DNA from 3 places in the Paenibacillus sp. J31P190 genome. Region 1 is predicted to be linked to each of the others. Evidence: riboswitches for the same ligand, from Rfam matches in the RefSeq annotation. Region 1 holds a riboswitch; each other region holds the start of a gene.
The links. A riboswitch is a leader RNA that binds a small molecule or an ion and turns the genes downstream of it on or off. The one in region 1 is predicted to bind cyclic di-GMP.
Positions count from the first base shown of each region.

Region 2: another riboswitch for cyclic di-GMP. It lies ahead of AC58U0_RS27740 (hypothetical protein); the one in region 1 lies ahead of AC58U0_RS13655 (C40 family peptidase).
Region 3: another riboswitch for cyclic di-GMP. It lies ahead of AC58U0_RS24965 (PilZ domain-containing protein); the one in region 1 lies ahead of AC58U0_RS13655 (C40 family peptidase).

Region 1 is NZ_JCAUAS010000006.1:46,021-52,097, forward strand. Features, by position in the region: gene mgrA (L-glyceraldehyde 3-phosphate reductase) at 1-667, opposite strand, end outside; gene AC58U0_RS13640 (phosphotransferase) at 1,196-2,224, opposite strand; gene AC58U0_RS13645 (hypothetical protein) at 2,249-2,755, opposite strand; gene AC58U0_RS13650 (ribonuclease H-like YkuK family protein) at 2,903-3,496, opposite strand; gene AC58U0_RS13655 (C40 family peptidase) at 3,603-4,556, opposite strand; cyclic di-GMP riboswitch class I at 4,722-4,809, opposite strand; gene AC58U0_RS13660 (hypothetical protein) at 4,929-5,222, opposite strand; gene AC58U0_RS13665 (thiamine pyrophosphate-dependent enzyme) at 5,293-6,077, opposite strand, start outside.
Region 2 is NZ_JCAUAS010000020.1:98,044-104,120, forward strand. Features, by position in the region: gene AC58U0_RS27715 (PspA/IM30 family protein) at 1-635, opposite strand, end outside; gene AC58U0_RS27720 (PspC domain-containing protein) at 639-1,097, opposite strand; gene AC58U0_RS27725 (PspA/IM30 family protein) at 1,100-1,762, opposite strand; gene AC58U0_RS27730 (LiaF transmembrane domain-containing protein) at 1,802-2,098, opposite strand; gene AC58U0_RS27735 (metallophosphoesterase family protein) at 2,344-3,426, shown strand; gene AC58U0_RS27740 (hypothetical protein) at 3,603-3,845, opposite strand; cyclic di-GMP riboswitch class I at 3,892-3,986, opposite strand; gene AC58U0_RS27745 (O-antigen ligase family protein) at 4,138-5,655, opposite strand; gene AC58U0_RS27750 (S-layer homology domain-containing protein) at 5,737-6,077, opposite strand, start outside.
Region 3 is NZ_JCAUAS010000016.1:163,273-169,349, forward strand. Features, by position in the region: gene prmC (peptide chain release factor N(5)-glutamine methyltransferase) at 1-194, opposite strand, end outside; gene prfA (peptide chain release factor 1) at 194-1,270, opposite strand; gene ychF (redox-regulated ATPase YchF) at 1,305-2,405, opposite strand; gene AC58U0_RS24965 (PilZ domain-containing protein) at 2,484-3,218, opposite strand; cyclic di-GMP riboswitch class I at 3,321-3,408, opposite strand; gene tadA (tRNA adenosine(34) deaminase TadA) at 3,688-4,125, shown strand; gene AC58U0_RS24975 (DUF1697 domain-containing protein) at 4,138-4,620, opposite strand; tRNA gene AC58U0_RS24980 (tRNA-Arg) at 4,667-4,740, shown strand; gene AC58U0_RS24985 (helix-turn-helix domain-containing protein) at 4,767-6,077, opposite strand, start outside.

The DNA of each region.
Region 1 (6,077 bases):
GGCAAAACGCGATGCTGCCTACGCCATACTCATCCAGCACATCCTGCAGGCCATTCTCAATCCAACGATTCAGCATGCTGTAGGAAGGTTGATGAATCAGCAGCGGTGTACCCAGACCTTTCAGAATGGTTACCGCTTCCTTCGTTTGCTCTGCTGTATAATTGGATAGACCTATGTATAACGCTTTACCTTGGCGAACAATTAAATCCAGTGCAGCCATTGTCTCTTCGAATGGCGTATTCGGATCCGGTCTGTGTGAATAGAAAATATCTACGTATTCTAATCCCATTCTTTTCAAACTTTGATCCAAGCTGGATACTAGATATTTCTTGGAGCCCCACTCTCCATAAGGACCTTCCCACATGTGGTAACCAGCCTTAGTTGAGATGATCAACTCATCGCGGTACGCGGCCAAGTCGCTTTTCAACACCTTACCGAACATTTCCTCAGCTGACCCTGGTGGCGGCCCGTAGTTATTAGCCAAATCAAAATGGGTAATCCCTAAATCAAAAGAGCGAAGCAGCATAGCCCTTCCATTCTCATGGAGATCTAATCCACCGAAATTGTGCCACAATCCTAATGAAATAGCCGGGAGCTTAAGCCCTGATTTACCTGTACGATTATATTTCATTTCTGCATAACGCGTTGAGCTTGCTTGATAGACCATTGTTGTCCTCCTAAATGTTTTCGTAGAAAACTTACTTCGTAAGCATCCACCAAAGTTTCACCAGTAACTGGCTTCTTAAGTACTAGTATAGGTTAACTGAAGCAACAAAAAAAGAACTGAAAAAAACGTGTCTTACTTACCTCAAGGTTAGTTATGCATTTATTTTACCAACAATCAGAAATAAAACTGCCGAATCTCTTCGACAGTTTTTTCAAATTTATTTACATTTGCCACAACCACAATGACAGTTACGTTTTGATTTGTGAGCCATTTTTGCTTTTGATTTCACTGCGGGCTTTGCGCTTCCGCGTAATCCACCACACCGCAGACAATCCGCAATACATTGATTGCGCCCAACTACAAATAATCGATTACACACATTACGACAAAACCTACCACAGTTAGGCGCAGCGAGAACATTCCCCAGATAAACACCTTTAGGCATACCTAAACACCACCTTTTCAATTGGTGCTATATGGTATTCCAACTAGCGAACTATCGCTTGTACGATTACCCCCATCTTCATGCTATTTGAGCAAAGTATGCACAAGCTCCGAGCCATTCATTTGCAGCCACTTCGTTTTGTCAAACGTGTTATGAATAATATCAACGAGTACGCCTTGAGCATCCACACCATCCAAGTATCTCCCCAAAAAATGGATAAATACATCCAACCGTCGAAGCTCGATTAGAAGAGGCAGCAGCGCAATTTCTTCCTCTCGTAAATCAATCGATTGGCCATACCCCTTATAAAAGGCTGTACAATTACGTCGCAGTTCTTCTGTAGGTAGAGTGGGATCGATTAGATCTGATAAGCAGACAGCCAGCTCCATCACTCGAACATCTCTAGTTACGAACTCAAAATCGAGTACGGCCGTAATATGTCCATCGGCATTAACCAGCATATTAGATCCATTGATATCACCATGAACGAGTTGATGTGGAAGCTTTCTAAGATTAGGAATAGCCTTATAAAAAGCAGCAAATCGTCCAAATATATAGGAAAGCTCATCGCTCTGCATCCTGAATGGTTCTAGTGGATGAAGACAGAACTTTTGAATCGCATCTGGCGTGCAGCGAGGATGGATATGTTCAATTTCATAATAAGGTGGGTAGACAGGTTCAAGTTCCATGGAAATCGCAGCCAGAGCAGATGACAGGTTTCCGACAGCTTCTCCGAATTGCAGCAGTTGCTGCGTATTCCCCCAAGTGGGGTTGCAGCCATCTGTGTACGTAAATAAGGCAGCCAATTTGCCTTCCCTAGCGTCTAATCGGACAACAGTCCCCCCAGTTGGGAGCTCCACTGGCACAGGTACACGAAATGGAAGTTTATCTTTTTCTTTATCTAGAGCCAATAGAACACTATGCTCGAACATAATTTTGTCCATGTCACGATGAGTTTCGTACAATCGAAGAACATAAGAAGTACCTTCCACGTCTACGAACCGAGTTGTATTATTCATACCTCCCGCGCCAACACGCATGGACCATGTTTGAGTAGGAAACCAGTAGGTTGGCAGTGAGGTTAATTGCTCCTCTTGATCTTTGACACGCATAATTGCATTCCTCAACTCCTCTTCCTAAACCTGATTGTCACCTTCTACCGCAAATTCAAAATCCTCAACGTCATAAGCTTCAACTGGAATCCCCGCTTGAACCATACGTTCAATGAAATCTAACTGGTCAGTTAACAGAGCAGCCTGTTCTTTGATCGCTGTCAGAATTAATTCGGTTTCAATGGGGTCGAAATTGTCCCCATACTCCTCATTGTCAATCGCATATACAACCACCAAGGTGACATGCTCATTTATTGGTAAAGGAGGGCTTTTCCGCCAAGGAACAGTTAATGCTTTTTCAATTTTTTTCTTATTAAAAGATTCCTCGAAGAAAGCAATCAGCTCACCAATCATTTGCTTCACGAAGCCATCGTCTTCTTCCTCTAACATGATCGGCTCACTGCCTGTCTGAAGCTCGTATAACTCCTGAATGCTGGTATAAGGTATCACATAAGTAACAGGCTGTTCTGGCAGCATTAACTGACCATGCACAGCTAGCATAACGGCTTCGATAATAAAAGTTTTGCTCATCTTGTTCTCCCCTTTCTCTCTAACCTTATAGAAGCATTATTTCGCTAAGAAGCTGAGGAATCCTCTTTTCGATACCTTCTCAACCAAACAAAACCGTCAGTTCCTATGATCGAGGAGACCACATCGAACTAACGGTTTCTATATCTCTTATAGGATGCCATCGATGACCTCACGATTCTCATAAATTGGCTGATACGGCTTCTTCGAAAAACGGTTGGCATAAGCCGAAGCTACATAACAATCCGGTTTAATAACAGGAACCATGCCGACGGATTCCACTCTCCTTACCATCTCTTGGACGAATTTAGCCGTCCGGTTCTTATTCTCATCGTCACCTGCATCGATATGAATAAACATATCAAAGGAAGCACCTTGATACAGATGTGGAAGAAGGATGTTTTCCATATCCTGTCGCTTAGACTCATCAAAATACATCGCAATCTCTTCACTCAGAGCAGTTTCCATCGAAAGTTTTTCTCTAATCGAATGCAGGGCCCGATGAACGATGACTTGACGATAACACGCCCACGCTCCTTTTCCTAACCGCTGGATAACTACACCAGTAATGAATTTCGTATGACCTTGGTGTACCTGACAATCCGTACCAATAATAAATTTGTAGGTTGCTACGGGGTCGTGACGCATGAAATGGAGAATGCGCTCGTGTACGGTATCTAGGTTTAATCCTCTTTCCGTTGTGTTCCGAAATTCCAGTGGATGGGTCGTCGTCAAAGGTTTCAAAGATAAGGTTCTTCCTTTCTTCTTAGAATGAGGAAGAAGCGGATGCTGAAGCTGCATCCGCCCCTATCTATAGTATATGGCAAATTTCCTCTGATCGAACCATCACTTAGCGTAAAACACGGCCGCCGTACAAAAATCGATTTTCCCATTGCTTCCCAGCGATCGTATCCATACGAACACCGCCGGATTCGATCGAATACGTATGCAGCATATTCCCATTTCCTAAATATAGTCCAACATGCGTGATCGGTTCTGTAAGAACGTTTACGTTATCATAATCTGATGCTTTACTCCCTTTGTAGCTGCTGAAGAACATCAGATCTCCACGTTTCAAGCTTGTCCACTCCTTACTAACAGGACCTAACGATTTAACATAGTTGCCTTGTGCTTGTGAATCGCTAGGTACGGATAATCGTAGAGCATCCCAGAACATCGTTTGAATGAAATCCGAGCAATCGAAGGTCGTGGTATCGTTGCGTTCCGAACCAAATTCATAAGGAGTGCCTAAGTAAACTTTACCAGCTGCAATAACGGCTTCAATTTCTTCGGCGAGAGGCAGATTGGGTTTGATGACGGAGAAATCAGTGCTTATGTATTTACTATTTGTGCTTATATAACCGCTAATTCCATTGGCATCTTGGATTTGGTACCAACTATCGTTGACTTTTTCTTTAACAAGGACGTCTTCCCCTTTACTAAGCATCCGAATAACCTTGGAGCCGGGTTCGGAAGCTGGAAGTGTGCGAAAGTTTACGCCATAAATGATTTCCGCATTGCTAATTATTTTTATGTATTTGCTATTCGTCGAAACATAACCGCTTACACCCTGCGCATCTTTGATTTTATACCAATTCGTCGTTGCAAAGTCCGTGACGGTGACAATTTCGTTTGTTTTCAATAAACGTATAACATTACTTGAAGTACTAGCTTGATCTCTGAAACTTACCCCCGAAACAATTTGGGCCTTCGTCGTTATCCCCTCATCTGCCTGAATAGCTGCCGGGACTACAAGAGTAAGCGCTAAAACTAGCATACCAAGAACTATCGTCCATTTTCTCATCGTCATACCTCCATAGGTTGATATCGCTCTAGCTGTATTTGAGTTACGTAAAAACCGAACTGACGAAATGGATACTTTGAACCTGACACCTCCTCTTCATCGTAAAAAGGATGACCCGTATGCCTCAACTGGGTCATCCTCTTCTTGTAGAAGGGTCCCATCGCATTCGACAGCTGGCTAGCACTCTGCCTTAGGCACGAGAGCCCCTGTAGCTTTGCGTCCCAAGCTTTCGCTCGGTTTGCCATTTCGTTGTGATGTTAATTTTTTCATTCGCATCCTTATTATAGTTTGAGCGGGTCCTTCACGAATATAGGCGAAAGGTTGCGTTTGTTGTCGAAATCATAGTGGCTGGGTACCTATTGACGCTATGGTTTATTTTTCCGGTTTACGGACTTCCGGTTTTCGTGTAAGAGGCCAAAACACTTGCAAATTAGGGTCATTTTTCAACTTCACATTGCAGAGCTTCATTTCCCCTTCCTCAAGCTCAGTCACATGCCAAGCATCCGTCTCCATTCCCCCAATGCTGTGTAGAAAAGCAGGAAACTGCTGCTCAGCCTCTTCTAAATCCGGCCAAAATTTAACGCCATAATAGGCTAAACCGTAGTGATTGACTTGTGTACATGTGAAAATCTGTTGCGATATTTTGTGCTGCAGTACATAGGGCATCTTTCATTCCTCCGATAAAAAGGCACGTTCACCATCATGGTGAATGTGCCTTCATTTTTATGATGACGACTTATAAATAAGCATTCTCATGCTTAGCTTTTAACATATTCCAACGACGTTCAACTTCCGTTTCGAACGATTTCAGGGAACCCTCATATTCAGGCTTCGTCATATGCTTCGTTTTCCCCATCGTCTTGAGCCAATCCGACAGTGGAATCTTCTTGCTCTTATCCTCCGGATTATACGTGATGGACGTAACCCCGTGCTCTACTTCATAGAGCGGGAAGAAGCAGGAATCTACCGCAGCTCCGACGATATTGGAGCCTTCCTGGTCATCCGACAACCAGTTGAGTGGACAAGCAATGAGAATTTTCCCATATACCAATCCTTCATTTTGGGCGTACCATTGTGCTTTCGCGGCTTTCTTCACAAGATCCTGCGGATACGCTTCCGACCCCGTAAATACATACGGAATATGGGTAGCAGCCATAATTTGGGCTGTATCCTTGTGATGGAACACTTTACCACCCTGATGCTTCCCAACGTTCGAAGTCGATGTGCGATGACCCATTGGCGTCGAGTAAGACAACTGCGCACCTGTATTCATGTATCCCTCGTTATCGTACTCGAGGATAATCATTTTATGATTGCGCAAAGCCGCTCCGATCGCCGGCCCCATCCCAATATCCATTCCGCCGTCACCAGTGATCATCACGAAGGTGAAATCGTCCTTCAAACCCAAATGGTCGAGTTCGCCACGACGCTTGCGCTCCCAGAACATCTCCACAACGCCTGAGAGGGTCGCTGCACCGTTCTGGAACAGATTATGAATATACGTCGCTTTGTGAGCCGAAT
Region 2 (6,077 bases), on a different contig from region 1:
TCAACTTTAGCTTGCTTTGCAACATCAACAGGTGTGTAGCTGCCTACTGAGCCTGCTGGTACGTATGGCTTGCGAGCGATTTCCGCTTCAACTTCCAGTTGGATAATTTTCTCTTCCATACGTTGGAAGCCGCGGGATGCGTTGCCGCTCTCGATGACGCCATTGTAGGACACTTGTGCCATTTGTTTTTTTGCTTTAGCCAGTTGAGCGCGGGACACAAGCTCGTTGCGTTTGTTACGCAGTTTGTAGAACTCGTCTTTCATTTCGTGCAGCTGCTGTGTTAGCTCATCAGCATGTGCTTTGGAAGCGGCATATAGATCTGTGTACTCAACAATTTTATCTTCGTGGTACAATTTTTCTTCAACAGCTTGGCGAGCGATAGCCTCTTGGCCATTTTTGATCGCTGCGGAAGCTTTAGCTTCACGGTCAGCCACGAGACGAACAGACTCTTCCAGACGTTGCTTCAGCTTGCGCTCGTTGGCGATTTGTCTAGCAACAGTAACTTCAGCTTGTGCGATTTCTTGCTCCATATCCCGTAAATATTGATTCAACATAACGATCGGATCCTCAATTTTATCCAATACCTCGTGAATTGATGCTTTTGTCATATCTTTCATTCTTGTAAATACTCCCATGGTTTACACGTCTCCTTTTTTAATATCAATTGGTTGTTGTTCAAAGCGAGCGACTTTGGCTCTCAGTTCTTCTACTTCTCTTTGCAGAGCTTTCTTTTCAATGTCTTTCATCATCTCGTCAATGTTGTTTACTTTCCCAGCGTCGTACGGAGCATTGTAGCCCGTTTGTTGTGGCGCATGGCTAGGGTGGTGCGGCTTGTGAGCGTTCCATGCCCCGCCATTATAGCCTTGACGGCCATATGAGCCGGCATAAGGATCAAATGGCGGCTGATCATACCCAGGTTCCTTTGGAATAACAAGTGCAGCTACAAAGTAGATGAAAATGACTGTTCCTCCAGTGAAGATAGTGGTGATCACCACTAACAAACGTAATAGCGTTGCATCTACATTCATGGCCTCGGCGAGTCCGCCGCATAGGCCAGTAACTTTCTTATCTCTTCGTGAGCGGTATAGTTTGCTCATGATTACTTGGCTCCCTCCTGCTGCAGTCTGTTTCTAAGAGCTTCCATTTCAGCATCTACTGCCGGGTTTCCCCCGCTATAGTAGCTTTCGCGCCCCATTCGTCTTACATCGCGGAGCGTTCTGGCATGCAGCTCCATATCGGATACGCACTCTTCCAAGCGACCGAACATCCGCGGTGTCGCATCCTGCGCCACACTGCTGCGAGCATGCAATCTTTGCTGTAACCTTGCGGACTCCATTCGCGCTAAGTAGTAGCTGCGTTTGTCTGCCACTTCTTTGTAATCGGCCTTGAGCTGCTGCAGCTCTTCATCCAAATCAAGGATTGACTGCTTTGCTTGGTCGTACAATTCATGATATTGCTCGCTTTTCTCTTCAGCTTGCAGCTTCTCTTGAAGCACGATCCTTGCCATATGTTCTTCGCCGGCCTTCAGAGCCAGCAGCGCTTGATGCTCGCGCTTCTCTTTGGTTTCCAGCGCCGTCAGATATTGCTGCCGGAGAGAAGCTGCATGGCTTACGCATTGTTGATACAGTCTCTCGGACTGTTGAAGCTGCTCACGCTGCGCTGCTAAGTACTGGTCAATCAAGCGGACCGGGTCTTCCGATCGCTCCAAATGTTCATTCAGTGTTGCTACGGTAATGTCTCTCATTCGCCTAAATAGGCTCATCTCTCATACCACCTTTTTCACTCTCTGTATTCGTTTCAATTACACCGTTCTTCTTGTCAACATCGAAACTCCGTAACCTATCAACCCAATCGCCAGTAAAATGATGATCCAACCAGCTAACTTACCAATCAGGATGATTGCGCCAAGCCCTGCAATAATCCAACCGATTTTGCTACCGTTCTGTATACCTACATAACCAAGGCCAACCATTCCTATTGGAATCAAGTATCCCATCACCGAGCCAATAAATGGTCCCATGTGAACGCCTAGCTTATTTAACAGAATCAGTGCACCGAATGCGATTAGCAGAGCGGCTAAGCCTGTATTTCTTTTCATCGTTTCGTCACCGCCTTTCGTTGTTTGCTGTGTTGTTTGCTGTGCTCTTGTTCATGTCTTTATTTTAGGTAAAAACGAAGCTTTCCAAAACGGACTAACGACGGTATTTGTTCCTAGACCTTAGTCGGGGCGCATCTAAGACCTGTGTCAGGCAAAAACAGTGTTTATACGACAGACGTTTTGGTTAAATACTTAACAAACTCGGTAACCCGCGCTTTTATCCCGGGAAAAGGAAGGTTTAAATTATGAAACAACGATTACAAACGTTAACTATACGCATCCTGTTATCCACTCTATTCCTTCTATTACTCCCTACTTATGCTTGGGAAGCAACGGCGATAGCGCCTGTTTCGAAATCATTTAAGGCGGATATTCTTAGTAAAGAGCCATTGCCTATGGTAAAACTTTTTCGTACTGTTCCCAAAAAAACGTCCACAGCAAGTAACGCGCCACTCTTTTCTTTTTCCGTGCTGAGCGATATACATGTGGGTGCAAAAGACAAAGATTCTCAAAAGCGCTTCCGTGCTGCTTTAGCCGATCACCGTCTTATTCGACCTGACAGCAAACTTATAGTAATGAATGGCGACCTCAGCAATGGCAACGAAGCAGATAATCGGAGTCTGGTCAGCGTTATGAGCGAACACCCTTTACCTCCCGTTCATGCAACGATGGGAAATCATGAGTATTATGGAATGTGGCAGACGAAGAGTGGCGGTCAAGATACCAGCAGGCTAAATCCGAATTGGACAAGCCAAAAGGCCATCGACCTATTCCATCAGATGTTTAACTATGAAAAGCCCTACCATGAACTCGTCATGGAGGACTATCACTTTCTATTTCTTGGGGGTGAATTTTATCGCGATGTGGATCCTAACGTGAAAGAGGACGCTTATCTATCCACTGAACAGCTTACTTGGTTTCAAGATAAATTGAAGGCAGCTGCGGCTGCAGCGCCGGACAAGCCTATTTTCGTGTTCCTGCATCAACCACTCGTTCATACCGTGGACGGTTCGGATCAAGAGCTCGGAGTTGTACAGCAGGAAGAGCTTAGGGCGATTGTGAATGCATATCCGAATGTTGTATTCTTCAGTGGGCATACCCACTGGAATTTGGAGACTACTAAACAGATTAAACAGCTGGAGTTCCTTGCGGTATCTAGCGCCTCTGTCCATGAAATATGGAATTCGAAAAATGAGCCTGAAGGCAGCGCGGCTAGCCAGAGCATCGTTGTGGACGTTTATACGGACCGTATTGTGATTCAGGGGCGTGAGCATTCGGAGAAAAGGTGGATTGAGCCGGCATTTGTGAAGCGTTATGAGGGGAATTGATTGAAAAAACTACCGAGCGAGGACGCAAGGTAGTTTTTATCCACTTTTATACATATCGTTTAACTAAAGAAAACTCGACACTATTCATAGCGATTTTTGTAATCTAACAAAATCCTTGCTGCGTTTGCTGCGGGTCGCATGTATCGTACGGAAAGATAGTAATTGAAACAACTCATTTATGAAGCAAAAAAAGTTTTGTCCGGAAAACCGTCTCCCTCTGCATAACATCTTGCTATAGCTGAAGCGGCCTTCATAAACATATGATCCTTGGTAGTACCTGGGACCCTCTCTAGCTGCCGAAATTCTTCATTAACTAGATCAAACTCAATTTCACCCAAACTTTCTTCTGTTGGACCAAATTTGTATATGACTTTTTCTGCATCGTCGAATACTTTAATCAGCATCAGATATGTTGCCATTTTCCGACCCTCCTTTCTTTTTTGGCAATAAAAAAACAAGCCCCTAAAGAGTAACCCGGCTATCATCCCATGACATGTGACTCATGGCTTAGACCCGTGGCTTTGCGTCTCCACCTTTCGATGGATTTGCCTTTGTTCATTATTGCTTGATATTAGGTGTGTTTCAGTGATTATTTCTAGTTGTAAAGAACTAACTATTTCCATGGTATTCCATAAAATAATGAAATTCAACATTTTTCTACAAAAATGAGGTACCCACTACGCAAAGTGTGTGATTTCACACAAAAAAGGCCTAATTGACTAATTTACTAGTTGCTAATTCATCCAGAAGCGAACGATAAAGCTCCTCTTTAGGCAAGATATCTACAGCAGCTTGGATCTTCTCTCTTGCCAATATATAATAAGTCCGATCCCCCGTCTTATTCCCTAGTAGCACGTAGCTTTTAGCGGATTCATATTTCACTGAATGTGACCATGGGAGAGCACGTTCAGCTCTTTCTAAATAAGCTCGGCCTTCACTTAGCTGCCCAGATAATACTAGATTCGTCCCCACCCTTTTACAGGTGTAGCCCCATTCAAACCACCCCAATACCGCAACCAACACAATCAAAGTACCAGATAAGATAACTTTTGAAAATGGAGTCTCCATCTTCATACGCCATGTAAATCTATTATTTATCGGAGTCTCTACAAAGCTTACTAGAAACAGTAGTAGCATAAACACCCATGGGAAGCTAAGATCAAAATCAAAGCCCGCATGCAGCAGGATAACCGTCACCATCACCATAGCTGCCTTCACCCAATAAAAATCTATCTCTCCGAGACTTTTTGCTTTGAAAAATCCCCATACTTTTAGGTAGAACCATCCTATCCACGCTAAAAAAGCCAGCAATCCAAGCAGCCCTATATCCATCGTAATTTGCAGAAAATGATTATGGACATATTTAACAAAGTACTCCTTGGATCGGTATAATTGTTGCAGAACAACCCATCCTCCACCGCCACTCCCTGTCCATCCATAATCCCTAATGATTTGTAGACTATCCTTCCAATATACAAGCCTTATTTGAAATTCAGATGTTTGGGGTTGAATGGACTGCACTCTGCTCCAGAAAAATAATGGATCCTGTTTGATAGTTGCGGCGATCACATAGCTCAAGAAATGAGCAAATGCGGTCCCCATCCATGCGGCTCTCTTTCTAAATTCCGGAAATAGGATCAGACTGATACATATAGATAATAACCATAGAATCCAAACAGAACGAGAAAATGTCAAGAGCAAGCCTGTTCCGCTGATAACTGCAAGCAATAAATACCGTTTCTTCTGCTTGCTTACGTAAAAGAAGAGTCCAGATAGAAGACCAATCAATAAAACAACAGCTAACGTATTCGCATACTCTATAGTAGATTCAAGACGTCCTTTTCGCTCTAAGTGCAGTAGAAGCCCCCACACGACGAGCCCAGCTGCAGCCCATGTCCATGACTTTAAATACCTGATTTTTTGTATTAGAGGTACTCTAATTACTATCAAAGCCCAAGGAACAAGTAAGCTAAACTTTGATGCTTCCAAGATGGCTTGCTCCCAATCAACGGCATAGAGAATAGACACCCCATACATGATTGCCATAAACACAATAAGAAAGTGAAATAATGAAAATTGAATTTCCTTGTCCCAAAATGCGAACACAGCAAACCCTGCTAGAAGAACAATAAATACAATAAGATAGCTCTGTTCGTAATAAAATCCCTGAAATAATGAGCCACTCCAGCATAGGAGCAATAAAAGCCCTGTCATCGTTTTCACTTTCATGTAACACCTCTGCTTATCTAACTTATCCCTCTACTATACAAGAAAACTGCCGATTAATCGGCAGTCACTTGGTCAATTTATTTAATTGATAAACCCAACTACCTGTAATAGTCTCTTCAACATCACAACCGCTTGTGCACGAGTGGCCTCGCTTTGTGGCGCAAAGTCAGATTCTGTCATGCCAGTAATTACTCCAACTTTCGTTACCTGAGCGGTAGAGTTTCGAGCCCAAGTACTTATTGCATCTTTATCCTGGAAGGAGGCTATTGGGCTCTCACTAACAGCATCAACAGATTTACCTGTAAATTTTAATGCCTTTGCGATCATAACAGCCATTTGTTCCCTTGTGAGCTTGGCATTAGGACGGAATGTACCATCCTCATACCCCTCGATTAGTCCCGCTTTAACGGCAGCACCGACGG
Region 3 (6,077 bases), on a different contig from region 1:
AGCTGGCGCCACGTTTCCGCCAGCTCCACAGGAAACTGTTCCGGAAAACGGAACAACAGCTCCGTCCGACTGCAGCCCAGCAGGTGCTGCAGCAGCAATTCCACACAGGAAGCGGCCTCGGCCACACCGAGCTTCCCTAAAAAAGAAGAAGCCTCAACAAAGGCTTCTCTTAAACTCTTAGCAGCAGTCGACATCACATTGCCTGCTCCCCGTTATCTAAAGCATCGGACTGCGCTGCAATCGTGAGCGCCGAAACGATCTCTGCCATGTCACCATTAAGCACAGTTTCTAAGCGATGCAAAGTCAAACCAATACGGTGATCGGTAATCCGGCTTTGCGGGAAGTTATACGTACGAATACGTTCGGAACGGTCACCCGTACCAACCTTGCTTTTACGCTCGCCCGCATATTTCGCTTCCTCTTCCTCACGCATTTTATCGGAAATACGTGTGCGAAGCACGCGCAGCGCTGACTCTTTATTCGAGTTCTGCGATTTCCCATCCTGACAAGTCGCTACGATACCCGTAGGTACATGCGTCACACGCACAGCGGATTTCGTCGTATTAACCGACTGACCGCCCGCTCCACTTGAACAGAACGTATCAACGCGAATATCCGCATCATGGATGACAATCTCTACATCTTCCGCTTCCGGCATAACCACTACCGTCGACGTTGAGGTATGGATACGTCCACCTGATTCCGTTACAGGAATACGTTGTACACGGTGCGCCCCACTCTCATACTTCAACTTACTATAAGCGCCTTTACCGGTGATCATGAAAATAATCTCTTTAAAACCGCCCAAATCGTTTACAGAAGCATCGAGAATCTCCGTTCTCCATCCTTGCGCATCCGCATAGCGCGTATACATGCGATACAAATCGCCTGCGAACAAAGCAGCTTCGTCGCCGCCTGCCGCACCGCGAATTTCGACGATTACGTTCTTATCATCATTAGGGTCTTTAGGCATCATGAGCATTCTAAGATGTTCTTCCAACTTGGCGGATTGCTCGCTAAGCTCTTCAATCTCCATTTTGACCATTTCACGCATTTCATCGTCCAGCTTTTCGTTTTGCATCACTTTGGCATCGGCCAGCTGTTCGCTCACACTTTTATATTCGTTATAAGCATCATAAGCTTCTTGAAGATCAGATTGCTCTTTAGAATACTCTCTAAGCTTCTTTGTATCACTTGTAACATCCGGGTCACACAGCAGTTCGCTTAATTTATCATAGCGGTCCACAATTGACTGAAGTCGATCCAACATATAGGATCACTCCTTTCTTTACTTTTTTTATTAATTACACATTAAATCTGAAATGCATGACGTCTCCGTCATTCACCACATACTCTTTACCTTCGAGACGCACTTGGCCTTTTTCTTTCGCACCATTCATCGACCCGGCAGCTGCCAAATCATTATAAGAGACGACTTCAGCACGAATAAAACCACGTTCGAAATCGGTATGAATAACACCAGCCGCTTGAGGAGCTTTTGTTCCCTTACGGATTGTCCATGCTCTTACTTCCTGTACCCCAGCTGTGAAATACGTGTACAAGCCAAGTTTTCTATAAGCTGCTTTAATCAATCTATTCAAGCCGGACTCTTGAAGTCCCAACTCTTCGAGGAACATCGCTTTTTCTTCGTCTTCCAGCTCGGCGATTTCGGATTCAACCTTCGCACTGATCGACACCACTTCGTTGTTTTCGCCCTCAGCAAATTCTTTCACAATTTTCACAAAAGGATTTTCATCTGCTGTTGCTACTTCATCTTCACTTACGTTTGCCGCATAAAGCACGGGTTTCATTGTCAGTAAATGAAGGTCGCGCACGAGAAGCTTCTCATCTTCGCTAAGATCCAGACTGCGTGCCGGTTTATCTGCATAAAGCGCTTCTTTAATACGCTCTAAACACTCCACTTCAGCAACAACTTTCTTGTCGCCGCCTTTGAGGTTTTTGCGCGAACGCTCGATCTTCTTCTCTACCGACTCAATATCGGCCAAAATTAATTCAAGATTAATCGTTTCGATATCGCCGATTGGATCCACTTTACCGGAAACGTGGGTAATATTATCATCTTCAAAACAACGTACAACATGCACAATGGCATCCACTTCACGAATGTGTGCCAAAAATTTATTTCCAAGCCCTTCACCTTTGCTCGCACCTTTTACCAAACCAGCAATATCAACGAATTCAAAGGCTGTCGGGACAATGCTCTTAGGCACAACAATCTCTACCAGCTTCTGCAATCTCTCGTCTGGTACTTCAACTACCCCAACATTCGGATCGATCGTACAAAACGGATAATTCGCAGATTCTGCTCCCGCCTGTGTAATTGCATTAAACAATGTCGATTTTCCTACGTTCGGTAGACCGACGATACCTGCTTTCAAAGCCATTGTAGTTACAACTCCTTAATTTTCGAAAATCATCCTTCTTATTATATAGCACTTGGAACGCAAAAAAAAGCCTGAAGGCTATCGATTCGCCGCAGACTTTTTTTCCGTCGCTTTTTTAAATTGCTCTTCCCGCTTCTGTACGAAGTAAGTTTCGATCTGATTCGTAAGGATAAAACCCCTTAAAGCATTGGTTTTTTCCTGCGGAATGTCGATATAACTAGCCCCGTAATAAAAACCATTTTCAACCTTTTCTTTTCTTACAATTTCCATCGAACAAGGGATCGTAAAGCCCAAATCCAGCTCGACCTCAAGTTGGGAATGTTTTTGAACGATCTTATCAATCATAGAATTATCATTAATGGTAAATCCTAGTCCGTTGATGGATATATTTTTGATTGAGATACCAAGCGGGTTTTCAAATTGATGTTTATTTCTTTTATTCATATCCTGAAGTCCGAATAGGAGACCTGTATGTTTCACATCCACGCGTGGGAATTCCCTTTTTTCTGCGAATTTCTTACGATTTTCAGGTGGATTAATGACAATGACGGAGCCGAATTCTTTGGCAACAACGGTTGTATTCATCACAAACAAGCCGGATTTGGTATAAACCGTCATTTTCGCTTTATCACCAAGTTGGAAGACATCGTATTCCGGCAATTCCACCTCAATGATATCTCCAAGAGCATAGGTTAGTACACCTGTGGCTACGAAATCGTCCTTTCCCAACACAGCCTTGCTATCGATTAGCACATCAGCGTCATACCCCTCCTTACTTCCGTAATATTTCATGACGTTATACCCGTTGGCCATTATAATCAGCACCTCTTCCTTACTCAAGTTATTCCCTATATAAAAATAGACCGCCCCTTAGGTAGGAGCAGCCTATTACCTCAATCAAAAAAAGCATCGATTTTCGGTAACTAGGCTGCCATAGTTCCAATGGAACCGTAGACCCTCAGCTTTGCGTCCTTGCTTTTCAACAAGTTTGCCTTTGTCGAACCTTGCTATTTATTTTTACCTATCACGTACTATATGGTCTAAAAGACCTACTAATATCTATCATTATACCTAGCGTAGTTGCTATTATCAACAAAATTCCTTGCATAGCTGTTCTTTTTGTTGTATGTAATGTTAGATAGATTAAATATCCACAGCTTTTTAAGTTATCCACAAACCTATCCACAGGTTGTTAACAACGGAATGAATGTTCGATTGTTATGCACATGTGGATAAAAATATATTAGCGAGGTGTTCCCCTGTGGATGAACATATCCCCTGGATGAAAGAAGCCATTCAAGAGGCTCTTAAAGCCGAAGCCATCCGAGAAGTACCGATTGGAGCGGTCGTTGTCCATCAAGGTCAAATCATTGGCCGCGGCTACAATTTGCGTGAAACAACCCTAGATCCTCTCGCTCATGCCGAAATGATCGCCATCAAACAAGCGAGCGAGCATCTGGGGGCCTGGCGGCTTTTGGATTGCCAGCTCTATGTCACCCTAGAGCCTTGCCCGATGTGTGCGGGCGCGATTGTGCAATCGCGGATTCCGGAGGTCATCTACGGCACCATTGATCCGAAGGCTGGCTGCGCCGGAACGCTCATGAATTTGCTGCAGGAGGACCGGTTCAATCACCGTGTCGATGTCGTTAGCGGGGTCTTACAAGAAGAGTGTTCGACGATGCTGACCCAATTTTTCCGTAAATTACGCGGTAAAGCTTAGAAGTTCCGTCATCTAATTCTTCATGGCCGTTGCCAACTCAGCTAGTTTGTTCATCGTATTCCAATTTCGTGTTGTTGCCGTATCCCCAAGTTTCTGAATATTGCTCGCTAGTTTCGAATCCAGAACGCTTTGACGAAATAGAAAATAAATTTCGCGCCCATTGATCTGGAATTCATCCGCATCACTTATTCCTTTGGACAAGACGTCGGAGGTTTGCTGCGGAGGATCTTCCGATAGAACAGAAATCTGTATCGTTTCGCCTTCTAATAAAGCATCCACTTCATATGGACAAGTCGCAAGAATCTGTGCCAGCTCCTCTATCGTACGCAAAATGACGGTAGGTGAAACGCCTACGGCTTTGCTAATCTCCTGCTCGATACGCTGGCGCAGCGGTTCTACCGCTTCCTCCGAGATGAACAAGACATTTCCGCTCTGCAAATACGTTTGCACCTTAGTTAGTCCCGCCGCTTCAAGTGTCTTTTTCAAATCCGCCATTAAGGTTGCGCCACGAAAGCCTTCGTGCTATCATAATTCTTGCCATGCGCCCGTAGCTCAGCAGGATAGAGCAACAGTTTCCTAAACTGTAGGCCGGATGTTCGAATCATCTCGGGCGCGTATACGAAACACCAAAAAGAGCCACCTCAAACAGGTGACTCTTTTTTTATGCTATTTATTTTATCTCTATACTGACCCGGTGTCATATCCTCATACTTTCGGAACAGTCGAATAAAATACGAAGGCTGATAGCCGATCTGCTCCGCAATCTCGTTTACCTTCAAATCCGTACCGACAAGCAGCTTCTTTGCCTTGTCCATGCGCAGCGAAATCAAGTAATCGATAAAGTTCATGCCATTGATTTGCTTGAAAGCTTTACTCAGCGCGTAGGACGTTGTATGGAATGCATCCGCACATTCCTCCAAGGAGATATCGCTGCTCATAAACCGCTCCTGTATCCGCTCCGTTACGCGTTCTACTAGGCGCTTCATATGAATGTCTTGATATTCATTAAGCCTCTCGATATAAGGCGATATCACCTTCTGTTGGAAGAAACGCACCATCTGTTCCGGTTCCCGAAGCTGAGTTAGCTGCTCATACAAGTTGTATCCTTCGAATAAATGATGCGGATTAAAGCCCGTTTCGAGCATTGTATGAAGCATATAGCCTAGTACCTGCATCACACCCTCCTGCAGCTGCTTTTCCTTATTGGACTGACGAACCAGTTCCTGAACAAAGCTCTCGATCAGACTTAGCGACTGCTCGCTTTGTCCCATACGAATAGCCTGCATAAGCTCCTTTTCCAAAGCAAACGGATAGTGCAAATCCTCATTGGCATTTGGCAGCATTTCCTCCAAATCAAGCACCTGATGATCTGCTTTTAGATCCCGATATCGGATAGCACTTCGTAAGAATGACAATAGCTGTGGCAGGTCATGCACTTGAGATGTCAATCGCCCCATGCCAACAGCTGTCTGCATCTTAAGCAGTGCGCTAATCGTATGCCCCAAATCGTCGGCCAGCAAATAAAGCTCATCTTTGGCTTGTTGTTTCGTCCTATCCATGGGATAGGAGAGAAGAATACCCACTGTCATATCCTGAAAGTTGATAATCTCAGCAGATTGATTTCGCGTCCGAACCATCTCCTGGGCAATATTCGCTGCTGCAAAGGTAACCAACTGCTCCTCACTTTCTAGAAATCTGCCATCCTCCTTCGCAAAACCGGTAATCTGCACCAGCAGCAGAGCGAACCATTGTTGCTCCGTCTTCCAGTCGAAGCTCTCCATTCGCCCTCTCAACTCAGACTCGCTTAAGGAGTAGAAATGACCTTGAACCAACTGCAAGAGGAATGCTGACCTTAGTGCAGGGTAGGCCTGGTCAAGTTTCAATTCCAGCGCTCTGCTCTCCTGACTTAAATGCTTCCACTCTCTCTCGATAAAAGCTAGTTCATCCTCTTG